3 regions of the Kitasatospora sp. NPDC101108 genome follow, and region 3 is predicted to be linked to each of the others. Evidence: riboswitches for the same ligand, from Rfam matches in the RefSeq annotation. Region 3 holds a riboswitch; each other region holds the start of a gene.

Region 1 (3,247 bases), on a different contig from region 3:
CGACTGTACTTCGGAGTGCATTGTGCTGTCCTCCAGCCTGTCCTCGATCGGCAGGCCCCTCCCATGACCGTCCTGCTCGCCCTGTCCGCCAGCCTGCTCACCGGCCTGGGCGACTTCGGCGGCGGCGTCCTCACCCGCCGGCTGCCCGCGCTCGCCGTCGTGGTCGTCTCCCAGGCCGCGGCCACCGTCGTCCTGCTCCTCGCGGTCCTGGCCACCGGCGGCTGGGCCGATGCCTCGCCCGCGCTCTGGAACGCCGTCGCCGCCGGGGTGATCGGCCCGTTCGCGATGCTCGCCTTCTACCGGGCGCTCGCGCTCGGCCCGATGGGCGTGGTGTCCCCGCTGGCCACCGTCGGCGTCGTGGTCCCGGTCGGCGTCGGGCTCGCGCTCGGCGAGCGACCCGGCCTCGGCCAGCTGGCCGGGATCGCGGTGGCGGTGGCCGGCGTGGTGCTGGCCGGCGGCCCCGAACGCGGCGGGCCGTCCGCCGCCCGCACGGCCCTGCTGCTCACCCTGGCCGCCGCGTTCGGCTTCGGCGCCAACATGTCCCTGCTCTCGCAGGCCTCGGCCGGCGGCGGACTGCTGCTCGTGCTGTGCGTCCAGCGGCTGGTCAACGTCGTCGTGGGCGGTGCCGCGCTGCTGGTCGGCCCGCGCGGCACCGACACCTCCGGGCTGCTGCCGGAGCTGCGCTCCCGACTGCCCCTGCTCACCGGCGTCGGCCTGGTCGACGTGGCCGGCAACGCCACCTACGCGCTGGCCTCGCACGGCGGCTCGGCGGCGGTGGCCGCCGTGCTCGCCTCGCTCTACCCCGTGGTCACCGCGCTGATGGCGCGCGGGGTGCTCAAGGAGCGGCTGCGCCCGGTCCAGGTGGTCGGCGCCGGGCTCGCCGTCGCGGGCACCCTGCTGCTCGCCGCGGCGTGACCGCTACTTCGGCGGCTCGGCGGGCGTCCAGCGCTTCTCGACGCCCGCCAGCTTCCAGTACGCGATGGCGATCGCCCACACCACCACGAACAGCCCCGCGATCGCGTAGCCGACGTTGTCCAGCGAGATGTCCGCGATGAACCCGGTCACCGGGTCGGTCAGGTCGAGCTTCTCGTGCAGCACCCCGACCAGCTCGATGGTGCCGATGATGAAGGCCACCGCGATCGACAGCCCGGTGATGGTCAGGTTGTAGTACACCTTGCGCACCGGGTTGGAGAAGGCCCACTGGTACGCGAAGTTCATGAACGTCCCGTCCAGGGTGTCGAACAGGCTCATCCCCGCCGCGAACAGCAGCGGCAGGCAGATGATCGCGTACCAGGGCAGCCCGGCCGCCGCGCCCGAACCGGCCATCACCATCAGGGTCACCTCGGTCGCGGTGTCGAAGCCCAGGCCCAGCACCATGCCGACCGGGAACATCTGCCCGGGCCGGGTGATCGAGCGGGTCGCCCGGTTGAGGATCCGGGCCATGAGGCCGCGCGAGTTGAGGTGCTCCTCCAGCTCGGCCTCGTCGTACCTCCCGGCCCGCATCGAGCGGAACACCTTGAGGATGCCGAGCAGCGCCGCCAGGTTGAGCGCGCCGATCAGGTAGAGGAAGGCGCCGGAGGCCGTGGTGCCGACCACCCCGAGCCACTTGTGGGTGGCCGAGTCGTCGTCCATCAGGGTGTTCGCCAGCTGGGCGCCGCCCGCCACCAGGGCGGCCATGATGACCACCATCGAGGAGTGGCCGAGCGCGAACCAGAAGCCCACCGAGACCGGGCGCTTGCCGTCCGCCATCAGCTTGCGGGTGGTGTTGTCGATCACCGCGATGTGGTCGGCGTCGAAGGCGTGCCGCATGCCCAGGGTGTACGCGGTGATGCCGAGGCCGACCCCGAAGACCTGGGTGCCGACGGCGTAGTCGTGCGGGGCGACCAGGAAGACGAGCGTCCCGAACGCCACCACGTGCATGGCCAGGATCACCCCCATCAGCCCGGCGGTACGGATGGTGTCCTCGCGCTTCCACCGGAAGGTGGGCAGGACGGAGGGGGCCGCCTCAGCAGGAGTGGCGGTTTCGGGCAGGGTCATCTTCGGATCACGCTCCAGCACCTCGTGGAATGACTTCGTGAGATGCCGTGGCCGGTCTCCTGGCTTACGGGACTTCCGGACCCGCCTTCCCAGGCGCACGAGGCGCCCAGTGGCACGTGGGTCCGGACAAACCACCCCCCGATCACAGTGGCGAGGGCCGCTCCGGACTGGGACCTGTTGATGGTCCGTCACCGGTCTTCCCGAGCACCACGGCGGGGAACACCGTAGGGGCAGGACCGCACCCTCGCAAGGTTGCGCACCTGTGCAGGTGTTCAGGATCACAGGTCGTGAGCTGCCAGAATGTCCGCATGCATCTCGTACCGGCCGACCGCGCGGGCCACCGCACCATCGACGGACACCGGGTCTGCGAAGCCATCGCCGCCATCGGTGACACCGAGCACGTCCGCTCCTGGGCCGAGCGGTTCTCCCTGCTCTCCGACCCCGGACGGCTCGCCCTGCTGCTCGCCCTCCACCGGGCCGGCCCGCTCGCCGTCAGCGACCTGGCCGTGGCCACCGGCATGCGCGACCCCGCCGTCTCCCAGGCCCTGCGCCTGCTCCGCACCGCGGGAGTGGTCACCGGTGACAAGGACGGACGCGTGGTGCGCTACCGGCTCGTGGACGACGGCATGCGCCCCCTCCTCGACGAGTGCGCCGCCGCCGAGCACGAGGAGCCGGCCGCAGCCGCGGGCTGACCGGCACCGCGAACCGCCCCGGACCGCGGACTGACCGACACTCGGCGAACCACGCCGCAGCGCGGCCGGATGAGTACGATCACGATGTGCCGTCCCACCCCCACGTCTGGCCCGCCGACCGCTGGAACACCCGCCCGGTCAGGGCCCGCGTGCTGGCGGTCGCCCGCACCCTCACCTCGGCCACCAGGGTCCTGGACGTCCTCACCCTGCTCGACCCGGACGGCATCGAGCGGTACTTCACCGTCAACCCCGGCTCCGCCTTCGCCGACCGCGCCCTGGACGACTTCCTCCACGGCCTGCCCGGCTACACCGTGCTGGACTGGGAGGACGCCGTCCGGCGCCGCTTCGACCTGGCCGTCGCCTGCGCCGTCCACGCCTCCATGCACCGCCTGGACGCCCACCTGGTCGTACTGCCGCACGGCGCCGGCTACAACCGCCTGGTCACCGAGTCCACCGGCGACACGGTCAGCGCGGCCGGCCTCTCCCGCCGTGAACTCACCCACCAGGGACGGGTGTTC
Region 2 (3,247 bases), on a different contig from region 3:
CTCCTCGGCCACCGCGTGCCCGTCGTCGTCCCACTCGATCGCCCAGCGGCCGGGCAGCAGGCTCTCGGGGCGGCGGCTGAACGTGACCCGGCCGGCGCCGAGGCTCCGCACCACCACCGGCCCCGCCTCCGGCTCGACCGGCCCCTGCACCCCGGGGCGGACCATCCGCTCGGAGGCCCGGCGGCCGACTACCAGGACGGCGGCCCCCGCCCCGACGGCGGCGGCCGCCACGACGGCTGCGGTTCCCCAACGCATTTCGTTCCCCGCTCTGTTTCACGGACCGGACGGTGTTCGAGCACCAGTCCACCGGAGTTCCGCCGTTCCGGCCACCGGGCCGACCCGTCCGGGGGACGGCCGGTGGGCTGTCGGGCTGTCGGGCCGGTGGCGGTCAGACCGGGATGGCGGGGCCCTGGATGCTGAGGAGGTGCCAGAAGCGGGGGGTGAGGGGCTGCGTGGCGGTGCGGGGCTGGGTGGTGGTGCCCCAGTGGGAGGGGACGTGGTGCTCCTGGTGGAGGACCGGGAGGACGGCGGCGAGGTCGGCCTCCGGGACGGGCACCAGGCGGGCGAGCGGGCCCAGGTGGGGCTGCCAGCGGGCGGCCACGCACTGGCGCAGGAGGCGGTCGAGGGCCTCGCCGCGTCCGGTGGCCTCGACCAGTTCGGTCAGCCGCAGGCCCAGCACCTGGGCGAGGGCGTGGGTCCGGTCCGGGTCACCGTCCCACTGGCCGGTCAGCTCGGCCTGCCGGTAGGCGGGCAGCGACACTCCGGCCCGCTCGGCGACGGTCTCCTGGGGGAGCTCCCGGGCGAGGCGGTGGTCGCGCAGGCTCACCGGGCGGCCGTCCATCAGTTGGTCGGCCGGGCACCAGAGGGCCCTGGCCAGTGCGACGAACTCGGCCTCGCCGGGGCGCAGGTCGCCGTTCTCCCAGGCGAGCACGTGGCCGGGCAGCAGTCGTACGCCGTGGGCGGCCATGCCCTCGGCGACCTGCTCGGGGGTCAGCCCGAGGCCGGCCCGGTGGGCGCGGGCGGCCTCGGGTGAGAACGGGACGGGAGAAGGGGCGGCAGTGGTGGGGGACTTTCTGCGGCGCATGGCACCGAACCGTAGGTGCGGTGCCCGGCCCGGCCCAGCCGACGAACGCACGAAGCGGAGCTGACGGGCCCTCCCCCGCGCTGGGCGATCACACAGGTCCGGTCCCCGTGCCGGGTGTGACCGACCCCTCTTTGACCTCGGTTGACTCCCGGTTCGGCCGCGTGATGGGATCCTGGGGCCAAACGGAGGCATGGAGAGGAAGCCGGTGCGAGTCCGGCGCGGTCCCGCCACTGTCACCGGGGAGCACGCTCGGAATCCCTCCTCGCCCGCCGTCGCGCAGGAGGGGCCCATCACGGCGGGCCGTCAGAAGCCGCCGCTGGAAGGCCCGGGGGTGCGTTCGACCCGGAAGCCAGGAGACTCTCGGCCCCCGGTACGTCGATCCAGGGCGCGGACCCTGAGTGAGGACACCCACGCGATGCAGGCTGCCCCGCCCCGTCCGGCCCCGAGCTGCCCGTCGAGCTGCCTGCCGCCGTGCGCCCGCTGACCCGGGCCGCCGTCTTCGCGCTCGGGGCCGTCGCGGGCTACGCCGCCGACGCCCGTTTCGCCGACCCGCGCCGCGGCCACCCCGTCGCCCTGTTCGGCAGCGCCGCGACCCGTCTGGAGCGGCGCGTGTGGCGTGACGACCGGACCGCCGGAGCCGGGTACACGGCGCTGTGCGTGGGCGCGGTCGCGGCCGGCGCGCTGGCGCTGGACCGTACGGTCGGGCGCCGTCCGACGGGCCGGGCCGCGCTGGCGGCCGCCGCGACCTGGACGGTGCTCGGCGGCACCTCGCTGACCCGGGAGGCGCGCACCATCGGCCGCTCGCTGGCCGCGGGCGATCTGACGGCCGCCAGGGAGCGGCTGCCGCACCTGTGCGGGCGGGATCCGAGCGCGCTGGACGGACAGCAGATCGCCCGGGCGGTGGTCGAGTCGGTGGCCGAGAACACCGCCGACGCCGTGGTGAACGCGCTGGCCTGGGGCGCCCTGGCCGGCACCCCGGGGCTGCTGGCCTTCCGCGCCGTCAACACCCTGGACGCCATGGTGGGCCACCGCTCGCCCCGCTACGCCCGCTTCGGCTGGGCCTCCGCCCGGCTGGACGACGTCGCGGGCTGGCCGGGCGCCCGGCTGACCGCGCTGCTGACGGTGGCCGCCGCGCCCGAGCCGCGGACCGCCTGGCGGGTCTGGCGCCGGGACGGCTCCGCGCACCCGAGCCCGAACGCGGGCCAGGCCGAGTCGGCCTTCGCGGGCGCGGTGGGCGTACGGCTCGGCGGGACGCTCCGGTACGGCGAGCGGGTGGAGCACCGGCCGGTGCTGGGCGCCGAATTGCGGCCGGTGACGGTGGACGACATCGAGCGGGCCTGCACGCTGTCCCGGCGGGTGGGCGCACTGGCGCTGGGTACGACGGTCGCGGGGCACGTCCTGCTGCGGATGCTGTTCGGGAGGGGTGGAGCATGAACAACGCGCTGCTGGTCGCCGGGACGACCTCGGACGCGGGCAAGAGCGTGGTGACGGCCGGGATCTGCCGTTGGCTGGTCCGTCAGGGCGTGCGGGTGGCGCCGTTCAAGGCGCAGAACATGTCGCTGAACTCCTTCGTCACCGCCGACGGTGCCGAGATCGGCCGCGCCCAGGCGATGCAGGCGCAGGCCGCCCGGGTGGAGCCGGAGGCGGCGATGAACCCGGTGCTGCTGAAGCCCGGCGCGGACGGCCGCAGCCAGGTGGTGCTGCTCGGCCGGCCGGTCGCCGAGGTGGGCGCGCTGGACTACCGCGAGCGCAAGCCCGTTCTGCTGGAACGCGCCCTGGAGTGCCTGGCGGACCTTCGCCGGCGCTACGACGTGGTGGTGTGCGAGGGCGCCGGGTCGCCCGCGGAGATCAACCTGCGCGACCGGGACATCGCCAACATGGGTCTGGCCACGGCCGCCGCCCTGCCCGTGGTGGTGGTCGGGGACATCGACCGCGGCGGGGTCTTCGCGGCGATGTACGGGACGCTGGCGCTGCTGTCCGCGGAGGACCAGCGGCACGTGGCGGGCTGGTTCGTCAACAAGTTCCGCGGCGACGCCCGGCTGCTGGCGCCCGGCCTGGAGATGCTGCACGAGCTGACCGGCCGTCCGGTGCTGGGCACCCTGCCGATGCTGCCGGGGCTGTGGCTGGACGCCGAGGACTCGCTCGACCTGTCCACGGTGGTGG
Region 3 (3,247 bases):
CGCGATGGTCGCGGTCGGCGCGATCGCGAGCAGCAGCGAGTTGCGCAGGCCGGTCTCGGCGATGCGGGCGCGCAGGGCGGTCCAGCGGTCGGCCCACTGGGGGGCGGCCGTCGGGAAGTGGTCGATGTGCAGCTCGCCGCGGGCGGCGCGGGTCTCGCCGTAGGCCTCGTGGCGGCCCAGCTGCTCGGCCAGGTCGGCGGAGCGCTCGTAGGCGGTGAGCATGATGCGCTCGGAGATCAGCGTCGACAGCTGCTTGGCCTCGGCCGAGTCGAAGTCGATCCGCAGCTTGAAGAAGACGTCCTGCAGGCCCATCACGCCGAGGCCGACCGGGCGCCAGCGGGAGTTGGACGTACCGGCCTCGGTGGTCGGGTAGAAGTTGATGTCCACCACGCGGTCGAGGAAGGTCACGGCCGTGCGGACGGTGGCGTCCAGGCGCTCCCAGTCCATCGCGCCCAGCAGGTCGTCGGCCGAGGCGCCGGCAGCCACGTGGGCGCCGAGGTTGACCGAGCCGAGGTTGCAGACGGCGGTCTCGGAGTCGTCCGTGACCTCCAGGATCTCGGTGCACAGGTTGGAGGAGTGCACCGTGCGGCCCGGCAGCGCGGTCTGGTTGGCGGCGCGGTTGGAGGCGTCCTTGAAGGTCATCCAGCCGTTGCCGGTCTGCGCGAGGGTGCGCATCATGCGGGCGTAGAGGGTCTGCGCCGGGATGGTGCGGACGGCCTTGCCGGCCAGCTCGGCCTTGCGGTAGGCCTCGTCGAACTCCTCGCCCCACAGGTCGACCAGCTCGGGCACGTCGGCCGGGGAGAACAGCGACCAGTCGGCGTTGGCGTTGACCCGGCGCATGAACTCGTCCGGGATCCAGTGGGCCAGGTTGAGGTTGTGGGTGCGGCGCGCCTCCTCACCGGTGTTGTCGCGCAGCTCCAGGAACTCCTCGATGTCCGCGTGCCAGGTCTCCAGGTAGACGCAGGCCGCGCCCTTGCGGCGGCCGCCCTGGTTGACGGCGGCGACCGAGGAGTCGAGGGTGCGCAGGAACGGGACGATGCCGTTGGACTTGCCGTTGGTGCCGCGGATCAGGCTGCCGCGCGAGCGGATGCGCGAGTAGGACAGGCCGATGCCGCCGGCGTGCTTGGAGAGCCGGGCGATCTGCGCGTAGCGGTTGTAGATCGAGTCCAGGTTGTCCAGCGGCGAGTCGAGCAGGTAGCAGCTGGACATCTGCGGGTGCCGGGTGCCGGAGTTGAAGAGCGTCGGCGAGGAGGTCAGGTACTCCAGGCGGCTCATCAGGCCGTACAGCTCGGCCACCTCGCGCACCGACTGCTCGGAGTCGCCGACCGCCAGGCCGCAGGCGACGCGGAGCAGGAAGTGCTGCGGGGTCTCGATGACCTTGCGGGTGATCGGGTGGCGCAGCAGGTAGCGGGACTGCACGGTGCGCAGGCCGAAGTACTCGAAGCGGTCGTCGCCCTGGGCGTCGATCAGGGCGTCGAGGGCGGCGGCGTGCTTGGCGACGAAGGCCGCGGTGGTGTCGCCGATCAGGCCCTCGGCGTGGCCGACGGCGATCGAGGCGGAGAAGGAGACCGAGCCCTGGCTGTTCGCCTCGTCGACGATCTCCAGGGCGAGCAGGCGGGCCGCGAGCTTCGAGTACTGGGGGTCCTCGGCGATCATCGACGCGGCGGCGTCCACGGCCAGCCCGCGCAGCTCGGCGAAGTCCGAGCCGGCGTGGCGGCCGCGCAGCGCGGCGGCGGCGACATGGCCGGGGTCGACCTCGGTGAGGTCGGCGCTGCGGTCGGTGAGCAGCCGCAGCAGCGCGCCCCCGGGGTCGGAGACCGTCGGGTCGGTGAAGGCGGAACCGGAGCCCTGGGCGGGCAGGGTGGCTGAGGCAGCGGTGGTCAAGGCGCTCTCTCCTGGCGGCGATCGGCGGCGTGATCGGGGTCACCCGGGCCGATCTGGGCAGGGGAGCACGGCGCGGACGCAAACAGCGCCGCGCGAGGTGTCTCCCCGGCCCGCCCGCGAGGCCCGGAGGGGTGGTGCTCAGTGCCGGCGCGGCCTCTGCGGGAGGGCCGTGGCGCACGCTGTCGGCAGGTACTCGGACTCGCGGGCGCAGCTGCTGGAGCCGCCCGCACACCGCTGCGGGGCAGTCCCGGACTCCCACCGGGTTCCCCTGCATCGACAGCAGGAGTGAGCATACATGTAGTGCCGGCTGACTGCGGCGGCACCATATGTTGTGCCTGTCGTGTTGCGCGTGTCGACGGGCCGGGCGGCCGATCAGTGCTTCAGGTACACCTTGTACGTGCTCGAATCACCCGTCGGAGAGGTGAATTGGGCGATCAGCCGGTAGTGCCCGCTGGCGGTCAGAGCGGCGCTGAGCGCGCGGTCGGTGGCCTCCGGCGCGGTGCTGTCCAGAACGACCATGGTGAACCAGCCGTTCCGGATCGCGGCCGTGCTGCCGTCCGTGCCGCGGTGCTGCACTCCGGCGTCATCGCGGTAGTCCGTCCCGGCCTGCGCCGAGATCCACTGCTCGGGCTTGCTGACGCTGCCGAGGTAGTACTCGGCGAGTCCGTCGACCTCGGTGAGGTAGTGGCCCTGGGGGACGGCGTGCGCCCTCAGGACGGCCAGCAGGCGGCCGGAATCGGGCCCGTTCTGGTAGCGCAGGGCGGACTGCTCCATGCCCAGGGCCAGGAGCGCGACCCAGACCAGGATGCCCAGCTGAGGGTGGCGGAAGTGGGCGCCGACCAGCCGGGTGAGGCCGAGCCCCGCGAGCGGGGCGGCGAGCAGCATGCCGTAGCCGAGGTGGCGGAACAGCGCGCCGGAGGTACCGGTCCACAGGTGGGCGGCGGGGATCAGCAGTGCGGTGAAGGTCAGGACGGTGCCGAGCAGGACGCGCTGGCCCCGGGTGGTGGCGGCGCCGTCATTCTCGGGCGACTCGTGTTCGTTCATCTGCTCGCGGCGGACGTACGAGACCGTGCCGGCCACCGCGAGGAGGGTGAACAGGCCGCTCCACTGGAGGGTGCCTAGCAGGATGGAGCCGGTCGAGCCGGGGGCGTTGCCGTGCGCGGGGGACCAGTGGGCGACCTTCCCCAGCTGGCCGTAGGGCAGCAGCAGGAGGACGGTGCCGGCGCCCAGCAGCAGGGCGCGCAGCGCGGCCGGGCCGGGCCGGCGGTGCGGCCAGGCACCGGCCAGGGCCAGGAGGACCAGGGCGGGGGCCGCGAAGACCGCCGAGTGGGCCACGGCGCAGGCCAGGGCGACGGGCGGGGCG

What was found. Region 3 has a riboswitch for cobalamin ahead of ACZ6Z8_RS08970 (ribonucleoside-diphosphate reductase subunit alpha). Riboswitches for the same ligand answer to the same signal wherever they lie in the genome.
Region 1: another riboswitch for cobalamin. It lies ahead of nicT (Nickel transporter NicT); the one in region 3 lies ahead of ACZ6Z8_RS08970 (ribonucleoside-diphosphate reductase subunit alpha).
Region 2: another riboswitch for cobalamin. It lies ahead of ACZ6Z8_RS30905 (cobalamin biosynthesis protein); the one in region 3 lies ahead of ACZ6Z8_RS08970 (ribonucleoside-diphosphate reductase subunit alpha).

Annotation. Positions count from the first base shown of each region.
Region 1 is NZ_JBVJLM010000012.1:216,346-219,592, reverse strand. It holds gene ACZ6Z8_RS25570 (EamA family transporter) at 64-915, shown strand; gene nicT (Nickel transporter NicT) at 919-2,037, opposite strand; cobalamin riboswitch at 2,070-2,264, opposite strand; gene ACZ6Z8_RS25560 (ArsR/SmtB family transcription factor) at 2,346-2,729, shown strand; gene ACZ6Z8_RS25555 (hypothetical protein) at 2,816-3,247, shown strand, end outside.
Region 2 is NZ_JBVJLM010000019.1:77,365-80,611, forward strand. It holds gene ACZ6Z8_RS30895 (alpha/beta hydrolase family protein) at 1-255, opposite strand, end outside; gene ACZ6Z8_RS30900 (helix-turn-helix domain-containing protein) at 389-1,084, opposite strand; cobalamin riboswitch at 1,281-1,443, shown strand; gene ACZ6Z8_RS30905 (cobalamin biosynthesis protein) at 1,556-2,518, shown strand; gene ACZ6Z8_RS30910 (cobyric acid synthase) at 2,515-3,247, shown strand, end outside.
Region 3 is NZ_JBVJLM010000003.1:141,489-144,735, reverse strand. It holds gene ACZ6Z8_RS08970 (ribonucleoside-diphosphate reductase subunit alpha) at 1-1,860, opposite strand, end outside; cobalamin riboswitch at 2,052-2,177, opposite strand; gene ACZ6Z8_RS08965 (glycosyltransferase family 39 protein) at 2,257-3,247, opposite strand, start outside.